2 regions of the Streptomyces sp. NPDC057697 genome follow, and region 2 is predicted to be linked to the other one. Evidence: riboswitches for the same ligand, from Rfam matches in the RefSeq annotation. Region 2 holds a riboswitch; the other holds the start of a gene.

Evidence for each region. A riboswitch is a leader RNA that binds a small molecule or an ion and turns the genes downstream of it on or off. The one in region 2 is predicted to bind fluoride.
Region 1: linked by a shared signal. The riboswitch ahead of ACFVFH_RS33475 (inorganic diphosphatase) and the one ahead of ACFVFH_RS14375 (respiratory chain complex I subunit 1 family protein) in region 2 are both predicted to bind fluoride.

Annotation. Positions count from the first base shown of each region.
Region 1 covers NZ_JBHVJA010000020.1:29,979-37,617, forward strand. The annotation lists gene ACFVFH_RS33445 (hypothetical protein) at 1-711, shown strand, start outside; gene ACFVFH_RS33450 (inorganic diphosphatase) at 696-1,196, shown strand; gene ACFVFH_RS33455 (2,3-diphosphoglycerate-dependent phosphoglycerate mutase) at 1,193-1,948, shown strand; partial or broken gene ACFVFH_RS33460 (hypothetical protein) at 2,060-2,538, shown strand; gene ACFVFH_RS33465 (SixA phosphatase family protein) at 2,706-3,251, opposite strand; gene ACFVFH_RS33470 (hypothetical protein) at 3,256-4,044, opposite strand; gene ACFVFH_RS33475 (inorganic diphosphatase) at 4,076-4,561, opposite strand; fluoride riboswitch at 4,593-4,657, opposite strand; gene ACFVFH_RS33480 (fluoride efflux transporter FluC) at 4,872-5,360, shown strand; gene ACFVFH_RS33485 (DUF190 domain-containing protein) at 5,357-5,704, shown strand; gene crcB (fluoride efflux transporter CrcB) at 5,701-6,075, shown strand; gene ACFVFH_RS33495 ((5-formylfuran-3-yl)methyl phosphate synthase) at 6,502-7,257, shown strand; gene ACFVFH_RS33500 (aldehyde dehydrogenase family protein) at 7,265-7,639, shown strand, end outside.
Region 2 covers NZ_JBHVJA010000004.1:262,957-270,595, reverse strand. The annotation lists gene ACFVFH_RS14390 (NADH-quinone oxidoreductase subunit C) at 1-458, opposite strand, end outside; gene ACFVFH_RS14385 (proton-conducting transporter membrane subunit) at 455-1,927, opposite strand; gene ACFVFH_RS14380 (hydrogenase) at 1,935-2,618, opposite strand; gene ACFVFH_RS14375 (respiratory chain complex I subunit 1 family protein) at 2,618-3,580, opposite strand; fluoride riboswitch at 3,714-3,778, opposite strand; gene ACFVFH_RS14370 (acyl-CoA dehydrogenase family protein) at 4,100-5,278, opposite strand; gene ACFVFH_RS14365 (methyltransferase) at 5,445-6,602, opposite strand; gene ACFVFH_RS14360 (hypothetical protein) at 6,899-7,099, opposite strand; gene ACFVFH_RS14355 (endonuclease I family protein) at 7,349-7,639, shown strand, end outside.

The sequences.
Region 1 (7,639 bases), on a different contig from region 2:
TGGCGAACGGACACCGACCTGGAATGCTGCCCGCTCTGCCTGGCCGAACACCGCTCCGTACGACGCCTGTCGACATGGGCGGCGGCCACCGCCCACGGGCCGCCCTCGGGCGAGGAGTCCGTTCTGTGCGCCCGCCACCTCCATGACCTGGCGGCCGTCGGCGGGCCGAACGTCGCCGCCGTCCTCGCCGCCAACCGCGACCAGTGGGACGCGCGGTTCGGCCGCTTCCGCAGGCTGCTGGGCGAGGGCGGCAGACGGCGCGCGGACGCGGGCCCCGACCTGCTGTCCGCGCCGCGCTGCCGGGCCTGCGAGGAGCAGCGCACGGCCGGGCTCGGACAGACGGCCCTGCTCGCCGCCCAGCTCCAGGACCCCGTACGGGCCGAGGAGTACACGCACACCCACGGCATCTGCCTGCGCCACGCCCTGAACTGGCGGGGCGCGCGCGAAGGCCCGGTGCACGCGGTGCTGGCCGGCCGGACGGCGCTGCTGCGCTGGGAGATCGACGAGGTGCTGCGCAAGCAGAACTGGCGCACCCGGCACGAGACCGTGGGCGCCGAGAGAGAGGTGGTGCGTCGCGCCCCCACGCTGCTCGACGGGCGGATCTACGCCGGACTCCCGGCCCCGCACGACGCCGTCCCCGTCGCCGGCTCCGACGACGCACCGAAGAGCCAGGCCCTGGACACGAGGAGGACACCATGGAGTTCGACGTGACGGTGGAGATCCCCAGGGGATCCCGCAACAAGTACGAGATGGACCACACGCTGCACCGCATCCGGCTGGACCGGCTGCTGTTCACCTCCACCAAGTACCCGGCGGACTACGGCTACATCGAAGGCACGCTGGGCCGCGACGGCGATCCGCTCGACGCCCTCGTCCTGGTCGGCGAACCGACGTTCCCCGGCTGTGTCGTCGAGTGCCGGGCCGTCGGCATGTTCGTCATGAAGGACGAGAAGGGGCCCGACGAGAAGGTCCTCTGCGTGCCCGCCCACGATCCGCGCTACGCCACCGTGCAGGACATCAGCGACATCCCCTCCTTCGACACCCTGGAGATCACCCACTTCTTCGAGGTCTACAAGGACCTCGAACCGGGCAAGTCCGTCGAGGGATCCCACTGGGAGGGACGGGACGCGGCGTACGCGGAGATCGAGGCGTCCCGCGCACGCGCCCGCGGAGCGGAGACCGGAGCGCCCTCGTGACCGCCCCGGGCACGCTGATCCTCCTCCGGCACGGGCAGAGCACCACCAACGCGCAGGGGCGCTTCACCGGCTGGGCCGACGTGCCGCTGACACCGCACGGCGAGCGGCAGGCGGAGCGGGCCGCGGAGCTGCTGGCCCGCGACGGTCTCGTACCCGGCCTCGTGCACACCTCGGTACTGCGGAGAACGATCCGTACCGCGGACATCCTGCTGTCGCGCCTGGACCGTGCCTGGGTGCCCGTCCACCGCACCTGGCGGCTGAACGAGCGCCAGTACGGGGCGTTGACCGGGCGCGTCAAGCGCGAGGTGCGCCGGGAAGCGGGCCCCTCGCGGTACCGGGCGTGGCGCCGGTCGCCCACCGGGGCGCCCGGCCCGCTCGCGGCGGACGCGCTCGCCCGCCTGCGCGAGGACCCGAGATACGCCTGTCTGGCCGACGGCGGACCGCCCGTCGTGGAGAGCTTCGCCGACGTCGTCGCGCGGGTCGCCCCGTACTGGACGGACGTGCTGGCCGCACAGCTGCGCACCGGGCGCACCGTGCTCGTGGTCGCCCACGGCAACGCGCTGCGCGCCCTGGTCACGCTCCTGGACCGGCTCACCGGGCCGGAGGCGGAGCACCTGAACATCCCGACGGGCGCCCCGCTGTACTACCGGTTCGACGCCGCGCTGCGTCCCACCGTGCGCGGCGGGCGTTACGCGGAGCCCGGCGCGGCGAGGGCCGCCGCCGAGGCCGTGGCCGCCGAGGGGCACGGCTGACACCGCCGCGGTACGACGACAGCTGCACCGCGGCCGCCCGTACGACGGCCGATCGACGACAGCCGCACCGTGGCCGACCGCACCACAGCCGACCGGCGAAGGACGCACATCATGTCACTGCGCATGTCCAGGCTACGTGCCGCGGAGATCCTCGACTCCCGGGCCCGCCCGACCCTCGCCGTCAGCCTCATCACCCCGGACGGCACACACATCCGGGCCGGGGTCCCCTCTGGGGTGTCCACGGGCACCCGCGAGGCGGTCGAACTACGGGACGGGGACCCGACCCCGCCCGGTTCGAGGGCCAGGGTGTCACACGGGCCGTCGTCCAGGTCAACGGCGAGATCGCGCGGGCCCTGGCCGGCCGCGACTTCGCGTCCGCGGCCGAGGTGGACGCCGAGCTGATCGCGCTGGACGGTACGGACACCAAGTCGCGGCTCGGCGCCAACGCGATCACCGGAGTCTCGCTCGCCTTCATCGCCGACCTGGCGGTGGGCACCGGCTGCGGGCAGCTCAAGTCCGGCGCTCCGGCCCGTGGCGAGCGCGTCGCCGAGTACAACCGGCTCCTCGAACTCGCCGAGGCACACCCCCGGGCGCTCCCCTTCGGGCTCGGGGACAGCTGAACGCCTGGGCGACGGGCGACAGCCGAACGCCTGGCGGACGGCCGGACGACCGGGCGGCGTGGCCGCCGGTCCGCCGCCCCTCCCGGCGGGTCCGCACCCGGCCCGCCCCGCCCGCCCCGGACCCGCCGGGGTGTGCTTCACCGGGGCATGGCGCGGGAGCCTCGGGGCACGGCGAAATCCGTCAACTCCGCCCCGCCGGGCCCGAGACGCGCCCACGGGCCGGGCAGCTCCAGGACGGCGACCGCCGAGGTCGGGAACTTCTCCCGGACCCGCCCGAGCGCCTCCTCGTCCCCGCTCCCCGCGAGGGACAGGACCAGATCCCGCACCCCGGGGTGGTGGCCGACCAGCAGCACGCTCCGCCACCGCTCCGGCACCTCCCGCAGAACGCCCATGAGCTCGGACGCGCTCGCCCCGTACACCCGCTGCTCGAACACCACTTCCGGCGCGGCGCCCAGTTCCGCCGCGACCAGGTCCCATGTCTGACGGGTACGCAGGGAGGCCGAGCAGACGACCAAATCGGGAACGCGACCCGTCTCGCGCAGCAGCCGCCCGGCCGCAGGGGCGTCGCGGCGGCCCCGGCCCGCGAGCGGGCGTTCGTGGTCGGGCACGCCCTCGGGCCAGGCCGACTTGGCGTGCCGCAGCACGATCAGTCGCCGCAGCACGTTCAGTCGTGGTCCGGTCACCGTCTCACCCCGTCCCTGCCAGCGGGCCGCGCCCGATCTCGCGCATGACCTCCACACCGAGCATCCGGTCCAGGGAGACGAAGGTCTCGAACTTCGCGCCCTCCGGCATGTCGTCGGCCTCCTCGGCGCGGCGCAGCAGATCGAGGACGGCCGGGGTGCCGAGGTCCGCGGCCAGCGCCTCGGCCGCCGCGCGGCCGAACCGCTCCGGCACCGGCTTCGACGGCGAACACGCCCAGTGCGCCACCCGCTCCCGCCAGCGCAGGAGCGTCCGCTCGGCACCGGCCACATCGTCCGGAGCGAGCGTGGCCGGGCAGTGGTACGGATGGCCGAGCAGCGCCAGCCTGACGGCCAGCAGATCCTCGCCCCTGGCCGGAGTCAGGCCCTGCGCCCCGGCCCCGTCCACGCGTCCCGCCTCCACCCACACCCCTTCCTCGGCATCGTGGCGTCCGTCACCGAAGACGTTCACATCCGCCGGGCCTCCCAGGACGTCGAGCGCCTCCTCGGCGCTGCCGGTGAACGCGGCCGGGGGATGCGCTCCGAGCGCGTCCATGAAGGTCTGCGTCGCCCTGACCCGCTCCGGCGACGGTTCGGGAAGCACACAGGCCCGGATCAGCTGGCGGCCGTCCGCCTCCAGCGTCCGCGCCAGCACATCCGCGACGACGAGGACCCGCGCGTGGACCGGTCCCGGCGCGCCATTGGTGATCGGCAGGTGCACAGTCATCCGCAGCAACCGGTGGCGGGCCGACGGCAGTGCCACCGCATGACGCGTACGGCCGTCAATGATCGTCGTCACCGCCGGGCTCCCTTCGCTCCGCGTGCGGGGCTCACTCCATGCAGCCGGTGAGCTGGAGGTAGGTGTGCCGGGCATCCGCCACCAGCCGGTCGGCCTCCCTGCGGCTGCCGCAGCCGGTGACCCGGTACGCGGTGCCGGGGGAGAGGCGGCCCAGCGCCGCCGCCCACGCGGCGGGCTCCGCGTGCCAGCGGCCCAGATCCCTGGTGTCGACCAGATCGACGAAGGGTTCCTCCTCGGCCACGCAGACCACTTCGTCCAGGTCGTGCCGTCCGTCGCTGAGGTGGAGCACCGCCACGGGCCAGGCCCGCACCTCGTCCCCCGGCCGTGCGGGCTCCCGCATGAGGACCATGGTCCGCACGGACCGGCCCTCCGTGTCCAGGGTGTCCTCCACCCGGCCCTCGCCCACCGGCCAGCCCCCGGCCCGGCTCCGCGCCCCACCCGTCCCGGACTCCGGACCGCCGTGCCTGCCGATGGAGGACCCGATCGTCGAGTCGACCTCGACCGTGATGCGGGGCACCGTGCCCACCTCCCGTAATGCCAGTCGGCTGGATCACGCAGAAGCCATCAGCGCCGCGTCGGCGCGGTTACGGCGAGCCCCATCGCCCGATGTGTCCAGTGTCCCGCGCCCGGCCGGGCGGTACAACTGCCGGTCCGGGCCGGGCGGGAGAACACTCCGGGCGCCCGGTAAGCTGTCCCGGAGCGCTGGGTTCGCCCCACCGCACGGCGGTGGGGCCCGCCGTACCCGAACCGCGGCACCGACGCCGCCAACGGTCCCTACTTGCGACGCGCATCCCTGTACGGGTGTGCCCGGCGAGTAGGAGACGTACGTGGAAGAGCCCCGAACCCCCGTGCTGCACGAGGAGCAGATCGACCCGGATGTCGAGCTCCTCGTCCCCGGGCGCCGCACCGACCAGCGGCCGCGGCAGGGCCCCGTGGTGGCGGCGGTCGCGCTCGGCGGCGCGCTGGGGGCGGCCGCACGGTACGGGGCATCGCTGCTGTGGCCCACCGCGGACCATGCCTTCCCGTGGACGACCCTGATCGTCAATGCCGTCGGCTGCGCCGTGATCGGCGTGTTCATGGTGGTGATCACCGATGTCTGGGCGGCCCACCGGCTGGTCCGCCCCTTCTTCGGCACCGGTGTCCTCGGCGGATTCACCACCTTCTCCACGTACGCCACCGACATCCAGCGCCTGGTCCAGGGCGACGAGGCGCGCACCGGCCTGGCCTACCTGGCCCTCACGCTGCTCGCCGCCATCGGCTCGGTCGGGCTCGCGGTCACCGTGACACGCCGTGTCGTCGAATGGAGGAAGTCATGAAGCTCACCGGTTCCGCGCTGCGGGTCACCGTCCTCGTCGGCGAGAACGACGTGTGGCACCACAAACCGCTCTTCACCGAGATCGTCCACCGGGCCCGCACGGCCGGGCTGGCCGGAGCCTCCGTCTTCCGGGGCATCGAAGGCTTCGGGGCCTCCTCGCTGATCCACACGATGCGCCTGCTGTCCCTGAGCGAGGACCTGCCCGTCGCCGTCGTGATCGTCGACGTCCCCGACCGGATCCGGGCCTTCCTGCCCCAGCTCGACGAACTCGTCTCCGAAGGAGCCGTCATCGTCGACGACTGCGAGGTCATCCGCTACACCGGCCGTGACAAGGAGGGGCAGTGAACTGGCTGCTCGTGATCGCGGGCGCCATGATCGGCGCCCCCCTGCGGTACCTCACCGACCGCACCGTCCAGTCCCGGCACGACACCCTCTTCCCCTGGGGCACCTTCACCGTCAACGTGGTCGGCTGCCTGATCCTCGGGCTGCTCACCGGCGCGGCCGCCGCCGGGGCCGCGTCGTCCGCGGTGCAACTCCTCATAGGCACCGGGCTGTGCGGGGCACTGACGACCTACTCCACCTTCTCGTACGAGACGCTGCGCCTGGCCGAGGACGGGGCACGCTTCTACGCGGCGCTCAACGTCACGGCGAGCGTGGTGGCCGGACTCGGCGCCGCGTTCACCGGAGCGGCGCTCGCGCGGGCCCTGTGGGGGTAGCCGCGCCGCGGGACTCCCGGCGGGAGGCGAGGAGTTCGTCACGGTGGTCGACATCGGCACCACCGGCAGCATCGACGCCTTCATCCCGCGCCCCGTCCGGCGCGGCACCGGCGGATTCGTCACCGTCGTCACCGTCGCCTCGAAGGCCCTGAAGACGCTTCCCGGCCGCGCGGGCCGACAGCCCGCGCCCCCGGGACCGCGGGGACCGGGGTGCCGTCCCGGGGAAGGTGGCGTCCACGGTTCGGGTGGGGCTGGTTCGAACCGGCGTGCACGGCGCGCTGGGCGGGCCGGGACAGCACCCTTCGGCCTCCGTGCGCCCTACCGGGGGGCCCGGGGCCTGGGAAGGATGAGCTGACCCGCAAGGGATCCACACGACATCGCGCACCCGCCTCCCGGCGGGTGGACACGCGATGGAAGGAGTCCACATTGTTGCTTCTCATCTCCCCGGACAGCGTCGAGGAAGCCCTCGACTGCGCGAAGGCGGCGGACCACCTCGACATCGTCGACGTCAAGAAGCCCGACGAGGGCTCGCTCGGCGCGAACTACCCGTGGGTCATCAGAGAGATCCGTGACGCGGTCCCGGCGGACAAGCCGGTGTCCGCCACCGTGGGAGACGTGCCGTACAAGCCCGGCACGGTGGCCCAGGCGGCGCTCGGCGCGGCCGTCTCGGGAGCCACGTACATCAAGGTCGGCCTCTACGGATGCACGACGCCCGACCAGGCCATCGATGTCATGCGAGGGGTCGTCCGGGCGGTGAAGGACCACCGGCCGGACGCGTTCGTCGTCGCCTCCGGCTACGCCGACGCCCACCGGATCGGTTGCGTCAACCCGCTCGCACTGCCCGACATCGCCCGCCGTTCCGGCTGCGACGCGGCCATGCTGGACACCGCCGTCAAGGACGGGACGCGGCTGTTCGACCACGTTCCGCCCGAGGCCTGCGAGGAGTTCGTACGACGGGCCCACGAAGCCGGCCTGCTCGCCGCACTCGCGGGCAGCGTGAAGGCGGCGGACCTCGGCACGCTGACCCGCATCGGCACCGACATCGTGGGGGTGCGCGGGGCGGTCTGCGAGGGCGGCGACCGCACCACCGGAAGGATCCAGCCGCACCTGGTGGCCGCCTTCCGCGCGGAGATGGACCGGCACGCCCGGGAACACGCGGCTGCCGTACCCACCGCGAGCTGACCGCGCCATGGCCACGGACCAGCTCCACCGGGCGACGCCCGGCACCGTGAGGAAACGCTTCGCCGTCCTCGACCCGGCAACGGGCGAGGCGTTCGGGGACGCCCCCGACCAGCAGCCGGACGAGTTGGACGCCGTCGTCGGCCGGGCCCACGAAGCCTGGCGCGGCTGGCGCGCCGACCACGACGCCCGCACCACCGCGCTGCTCGCGGCAGCCGACGCCGTGGAGGCGGCCGGCCCGGAGCTGGCCCCCCTGCTCACCCGGGAACAGGGCAAACCCCTGGCCGAGTCGTACGCGGAGATCGCCCGCACGGCGGCCCGTCTGCGCTACTTCACCGAGCTCGACGCCGAGCCCCGGCCCCTCGTCGACGGCCGTCCGGTGCGC
Region 2 (7,639 bases):
CCGTGCGGGATCGTGAAGACTCCGGGGCCGGTGACGGCCCGTGGGATGGCGCTCTCGTCGGGGTGCTGTGGCGCGGGGCGGCGGGCGGTGCCGGGAAGTGGGGCGTGTGCCGGGTCCGTCAGCGGCAGGAGGAGCGCGTCGAGGCGTGGATGTCCCCGGGGTGTGACGCCGAACAGGTCGTGCAGCACGCGTTCGTACCAGAAGGCCGCGGGCAGTTCGGGACTGAGTGCGGGGTAGGAGAGCTCCCCGGCAGGCAGCGTTGTCTCCAGGACGAGTGGGGATTGTGCGCCCTCCGGGAAGACGACTGCCACGAGCCGGACGCTTCCGTCCTCCCCGGCCGCGCCGAACACACCGGCGAACCGCGCCGGCGGGTCACCGCCGACCCGGGACAGCAGCTGGGTCCGCCAGGCCGCTGGTCCGAGGGCCTCGGCCGCGCCGGTCCGCCGGTCTGCTGTCATGTGGTTCCTCCCAGTTCGGCCGCACCGCGGGTGAGCAGCTGGGTCAGTTCAAGGGGCGGGTGCAGGCCGAGCACCAGGAGCACGAGCACCCCCGCGACGACCGGAACCACCATCCAGGCGCTCGGTTCCCCGCGGTCCGGCCGCCCTGTTCCCGCAGGTGTCGTGGCCGGCGAGAAGACGAGGCGGGTCACGGCCATGGCAAGGCCCATGAAGGCCACGGTGACCAGGACGACGAGGATCGCCGCCAGGCCGTAACGCTGCGACCGCAGACCGCCGGAGACGATCTGGAACTCGCTGCGGAAGATCCCGAAGGGCGGCATGGCCGACAGCGCGAGGACGGCGGCCAGGAACAGGGGCGCCGACCAGGGCAGTACGTGAATGCCGCCGCGCAGTCGGCAGATCTCCTTGGTGCGGTACTTGCGTACGAGTGCTCCGGCCCCCATGAAGGCGTTCCCCTTCGCCGCCGCGTGCGCGAGGACGTGCAGCAGCACCCCGGCGGACGCGATCGTCGCTCCGAAGCCGACACCGATGGCGAGAATCCCCATGTGCTCGACGCTGGAGTACGCCAGCAGCCGCTTGATGTCGTGCTGGTCGAGCAGATAGAGAGCCGCCAGGAGCAGCGAGGCGATGCCGCATACGAGCAGCACGGTCTGTGGAAAGTGCGGACCGAGCGTTCTGACGGCGATCTGGTAGTAGCGGAGGACCGCGTAGAAGCTGACGGCCAGCAACGATCCGGAGAGCATCGCGGAGACAGGGGTCGGTGCTTCCGCGTGGGCGTCGGGCAGCCAGGTATGGACGGGTACCAGACCCACTTTGGTGCCGAACCCGAGGACCGCGAGGACGAACGAGAGCCGCACGGCGGTCTGCGGCAGCCGGGGTGCGGCGTCGAGGAGAGGGGCGAACGACAGGTCGTAGGTCCGGCCCAGCGACTGGGCGCCCGCGTAGTACATGAAGATGGTCGCCAGCAGGGCCACCCCGAGGCCGACGGATGCGATGAGCACGTATTTCCATGCCGCTTCGGTGGCCCCTTCGGTGTTCTCCACGGCGACCAGGAGCGCGGACACCACTGTCGTGATCTCGACCGCGATCCACAGCAGCGCGAGTCCGTCGACCAGTGGTGCGCACAGCATGGACCACGCGAACACATTGAAACCGACGTAGAAGCGGCGCGCGTAGCGGCGGAAGTCCTTGGCCCGTTCGTCATGACGCAGATACCCGATGCTGTGCGCCGCGCACGCGGCGTAGACGAATCCGGTGGCCAGGACGAAGACGGTGGACAGCGCGTCCGCGCGCAGGAACCCGGTATGCAGGTCCCGTCGTCCGGCGTGCGGTACGAGCGTGACCGCCAGCCCGAGACAGACGACACCCGAGGTGAGGGTGAGCGCCTGTGTGATGCGCGGAGGGAGCACGAGTGCGGCGGCTGCCGGAAGAAGCGGCACCAGGGCCAGCAGGACGAGTACGACGTTCATCAGCGCCTCATCCCCGCAACGACGTCAGGGACTCGGTGGACAGGGTTGCCGTGCGGCGATGATGCACGCGCATCAGCACGCCGAACACCACGACCGCGACCAGCAGGTCGAAGAGAAAGGCCACTTCGATGATCAGTGGCATCCCGGCGGCGACCACCAGTGACGCGAGCGACACACCGTTCTCCAGGGAGAAGAATCCGACGGCCTGGGAGACGACGTCCCGGCGCACGATCATCAGCACGAAAGCCACCAGCACGATCGACATCGAAAGGCCGAGTGCCGCTTGCGGCAGGAAGCGGCTGCGGATGTCGAGCGACCCCACCGCGAAGAACCCGAAACCGGCCAGGGCCAGGGAGAGCAGAGTCGCGCTCGCCACACCGATCGCTCCCGATCCCGCGATCTCCACCTGCGCGTCGCGCAGCAGCCGGGTGATCACCCATGGCACCGCGATCACCTTCAGCGCGAGCGACACGGCGGCCAGGGCGTACAGCTCGGGCAGGTCGCGGCCCGCCGCCACGATCACCGCGAGCAGGGAGACAAGCAGCGACTGCACCGCGTACAGGCGCACCTGGGAATGGGACAGCGCGGCGCGCAGCATCGCGAACTCGGTGAGCAGCAGCAGGACTGCGACCGCGTTGGTGGCGCCTTCGAACGTGGTCGGTACGCTGTCGGCGGCGAGCAGGTCGGCCATCAGCCGCCTCCCAGATAGAGGGTGAACACGGCCAGCACCGCCAGCAGGAACGCCGCCGACACGAATTCCGTGATCTTGAAAAGGCGCAACTTGGCGAAGCTGTTGTCGATGACGGCCACCACACAGCCCAGCAGTGCGGCCTTGCCGAGCAGTGCGAGGACGGCCAGTGCCACGGATGTGGCCTCGGTGCTGGAGGACAGGCCCCAGGGTGCGATGAACACGTCGATCAACAGCGTGTAGAGGATCAGCTGTTTCATCGCCGAGCCCCACTTGAGCAGGGCCAGGTACGGGCCGGAGTGCTCGAAGGCGCGGGCTTCCTCGATCATCCCGAATTCGTTGGTGCCGGTGTGGGTCTCGACGGGGATGCGCGCCGTTTCGTAGAGGATCACGAGGAACAGCGCGACGCCGGCCAGCAGATGTGCCGGGCGAATGATCTGGTCGGCCGACGAGCGGACCGTCGCGGCCTGTGCGTAGGGAAGGTCCGTGGCGGTGACGAGGGCGACGGTGAACACCACGAACAGCACCACGGGTTCGGTGATGGCCCCGAATGTCTTGGAGCGGCTGCCACCCAACTGGGCGTAGGGGCCGCCGCTCTCCGTCGCTGCGACCGCCACGGAGAAGCTGGCGAGTGCCAGCAGAAAGCCGCCGCCGAGGATGTCGCCCATGTAACCGAGCGGCAACCCGAAGCTGGTCAGTACGGGAATGAGGAGTGGCACCGTCAGGTAGCAGGTCAGTGCCACCGCGGGCGCGGCCAGAAAGAACCAGCTCGCCCCGGCCGGGGCGAGGGACTCCTTGCGGAACAGCTTGGCGAGGTCGTAGTACGGCTGGAGCACACGAGGCCCGCGTCGGCCCTGCATCCTGGCCTCCACCTTCGCGATCACCCCCGACAGGCCGGGGGCGGCCACCAGGACGGTCAGCGGCTGGAGGGCCTGCACGAGGGGAAGTGGCAGAGACGCACTCATCGCATCACCCGCCCCGCCTGGCGGGGCGGCCGTGTGAATCGGCTGGGGACGACATCGCCGTGCCCTGGTAGCGCCCGGTCCGCCCTTGTCACTGTCGCCTCCACCTGATACGGCACCGAGAAACTGGTGCGGTTGATCGGTAGAGGCCATCAGCAGCGCACAACTGCGGTTCAGGCGAGCCTCATCGCCTGGTCACCAGCGTGTGCAATCCCTGGCACGGCGTCAACGAACCGGGCCGTGGCTTCACCCGAAGGGAAGCGTCGACGCGATGGGCCGAGCCGTCCTCCGGGCGGCCGGTCGATGCGGCAGGAGGCTGACCCACGCGGCTCCCGGCGCGAGAACCGGGACCGGCTGACCGCACCCACCAGCGGGCTGGCGCCCGATCCTGCTCGTCCGGGGCGACCCGGACGTCCACGTGGCCGCCGCCCTGCGGGAGCCGCCCCCCAGGGCCTCTCGTTCGGATCATGCCGGGCTCGCGCGCTCCGGTACGTGACGACTGGCTCAGTGGACGTCAGGCGCTCACCGCCGTACCCGCGGCATTCCGAGCCCGATCCACGAGATGATCTCCCGCTGGATCTCGTTGTTGCCGCCGCCGAAGGTGAAGATGACCGCGGAGCGGTACCCGCGTTCGAGTTCGCCGTGCAGTACGGCGCCCGCCGATCCCTCCTTGAGCGGGCCGGCCGAGCCGACGATCTCCATCAGCCAGGCGTAGGCGTCGCGGCGGGCCTCGGAGCCGTAGACCTTGACGGCGGAGGCGTCCTGCGGGGTGAGGGTGGCGTTCTGGACCGCGGAGACCATCTGCCAGTTGAGGAGTTTCATCGCGTCGAGCCGGGTGTGGGTGCGGGCCAGCAGGGCGCGGACCCAGCCGAGGTCGATCACGCGCCGGCCGTCCGCCAGCCGGGTGTCCGCCGCCCAGCGCTGGACGTTGTGGAGGGAGCGGATCGCCATGGTGCCGTGGGCGGCGAGGGTGACGCGTTCGTGGTTGAGCTGGTTGGTGATGAGGCGCCAGCCCTTGTTCTCCTCGCCGACGCGCCGGGAGACGGGGACGCGGATGTTCTCGTAGTAGCTGGCGGTCGTGTCGTGCGAGGCGAGGGTGTTGATCAGGGTGCAGGAGTAGCCGGGGTCCGTGGTCGGGACGAGCAGCATGGTGATGCCCTTGTGCGGCGCCGCGTCCGGGTCGGTGCGGACGGCGAGCCAGACCCAGTCCGCGGTGTCGCCGTTGGTGGTCCAGATCTTCTGTCCGTCGACGACGTACTCGTCGCCGTCGCGGACGGCGCGGGTCCTCAGCGCGGCGAGGTCGGTGCCCGCGTCGGGCTCGCTGTAGCCGATCGCGAAGTCGATCTCGCCCGCGAGGATCTTCGGCAGGAAGTACGCCTTCTGCTCGTCGGTGCCGTACCGCATGATCGTCGGGCCCACCGTGTTGAGGGCCATCAGCGGCAGCGGGACGCCCGCCTGGGCGGCCTCGTCGAAGAAGATGAACTGTTCCATCGGGGACAGCCCGCGTCCGCCGTACTCCGTCGGCCAGCCGACGCCGAGCCAGCCGTCGGTGCCCAGGCGGCGGATCGTCTCCCGGTAGAAGCGCTTCTGGGCCTCGGGGGCCGCATAGCGCGTGTATGCGTCGTCGGGGACCAGTCCGGCGAAGTAGCTGCGCAGTTCGGTGCGCAACTGCTGCTGTTCAGGCGTGTATTCGAGGTGCACGGCCCCTCCGGGAGTCTCGCGGTCGCGTCGTCCGTGTGCGGCGGCGCACACAGTAGAACGTGTTGCAAGAATCCGGAAGGGCCGGGACGGTACGGGTGGGCCCCGCGTCCAACATGGCGCGGGGCGGTCGGCGCGCCCGGCGCGACGGGGCCTGCGGACGGGGCCGTCAGCGTTTGACGGCGCGCAGGACCACGAACTTCGGGTCGCCCGCGACGGTGACGCAGTTGCCGAAGACGCGGCGGAGCCGGGTGTGGTAGCCGAGGTGCCTGTTCCCGACGACCCACAGTTCGCCGCCGGGCCGCAGCGCGGCGCGGGCCCCTTGGAACATGGCGCGCGCCGTCGCGTCCGTGGTGGCCTGGTGGGAGTGGAACGGCGGGTTGTTGAGGACCAGGTCCACACTGGCGGGCGGCAGGTCCGCCAGTCCGTCGCCGACCAGGAACTCGGCCTCGGCGTCCGGCCCGGCGTTGGCCCGGAAGGTCTCCTCGGCCGAGGCGACCGCCTGGTACGACTCGTCGATGAAGGTGACCCTGGCCTCGGGGTTGGCGAGCGCGGCGGAGAGCCCGACGACGCCGTTCCCGCAGCCGAGGTCGACGACCCGGTCGGGGCCGGTGCGCGCGGGGAGGTGACCGAGGAAGAACCGGGTGCCGATGTCGAGGCGCTCGGCGCAGAAGATCCCGGCGTGGTTGGTGACGGTCCGGCCGGAGACCGGGCCGAGCCCTTCGGGCAGTTGGTAGCGGTACGGCCAGGGGCTCGGCGTGGCGGCCGCGACCGGGCCGGGGGTGCAGAAGATGAGCCGGGCCTTCTTGACGGCCAGCGAGGTGCGGGTGGGGCCGATGATCCGCTCGAAGAGCTTGAGGGTGGAGGTGTGGATCTCCTTCACCATCCCGGTGCCGATGATCACGGTGCCCGGGTGGACGGCCGGCGCGAGCCGGTGCAGCTGGTCCTCCAGGAGCGCGAGGCTCTTGGGGACGCGTACCAGCAGGACGTCGATCCGGTCCGGCGGCACGTCCCTGGCCGACAGCAGGCGCACCGCGTCCGCGTCCACGCCGTTGCGGGCCAGATTGCCCAGGGTCGCGCGCTGCGCCAGGTAGGAGTCGGTGATCTGTACGGGCCGGTGCCCGGCCAGTACGGTGCTCAGCGCGCCCCAGCGGTCGCCGACCACGACCACGGCGCCCGAGAGATCGACCGGGTCCGTCCCGTCGGCGCCCTCCAGCCGCCGCAGCAGGTACTCATCGGCGGCGTCCCAGGCACGGAACGGGTCGCGCGGGTCCTCGGGGTAGCGGGCGAGCTCGAACCCCGCCCCTGACGTCGTCAAACGGTTCATTGTGCACCCAGGCTAGCCGAGCCGCGGGGAGCACCCGCACGCTCCCCGCGCGCGCCCGGCCGCCGGGCCGTCGCGTCCCGCCGGCGCGGGACCCCGTGGTACCGCTAGGTCCTGTCTTCGAACTGCCGTCTGCCGTACGACGCCCGGCACGGACGCTCGCCGTGCTGTCGGGATCGCCCCGATACACCCAGTCCCGATACGTCCGGTACCGGGGCGAACCTCCGCCTTGCGCTCGCACGCACCGGACGCCGAACGGCCCGGCCTCCGGCCGTACGACCGCAGTTCGAAGACAGGTCCTAGGGCAGCGCCTTGTCGATCGCCGACCGGCCTTCCCGGGCGAGCCTGCGCTCCGCCCACTGGAGATTCTTCGGGGTCAGGTCCCGCCCGGAGGCGAGCACCAGGTCCTCCGCCGACGGATGATCACTGCCGCCGGTGTGCAAGAGGCTGTCGGGAGTCACTCCCCGCGATGCGGATACGGATTCGGGCTCGTCGCTCATGCCGCCTCCTCGTCCTTTCGGTCATTCTCGCCCCGTGCCCGGCCCGCCGCATCCGAACCCCCACGACCTCCGGCGACGCCGCGATCCGGCGCTCACTTGACCTGCACATGATAGGTACACGCTGTTCACACCCTGGTCACGGTGCGTGTGGAAGGCTCCCGCGTACCACGTACCACACGATCGCCGCGGCGCCGCCCCCCACCTTGTGACGGTGTCGTGGCGCACGCATTTCCGGAGAGGACACCCCACATGTCCCGTCGTCACCTTCGTTACCGGCGCCCGCTGCTGGCGACCCTTGCCGCCTTCGCGGTGCTCGGCGGCACCGCGGCCGCCGCACCGGCCGCCACGCCCGAGGCCACGTCCACCACCGCGACACCACTGCGGGTGCTCGACGACACGTACTACCAGGACGCGCTCGGCAAGACCGGCACCGAGCTCAAGAGCGCCCTGCACAAGATCATCAGCAACCAGACCAAGCTGTCCTACAGCCAGGTCTGGGACGCCCTCAAGGACACCGACGAGGACCCGTCCAACAGCTCG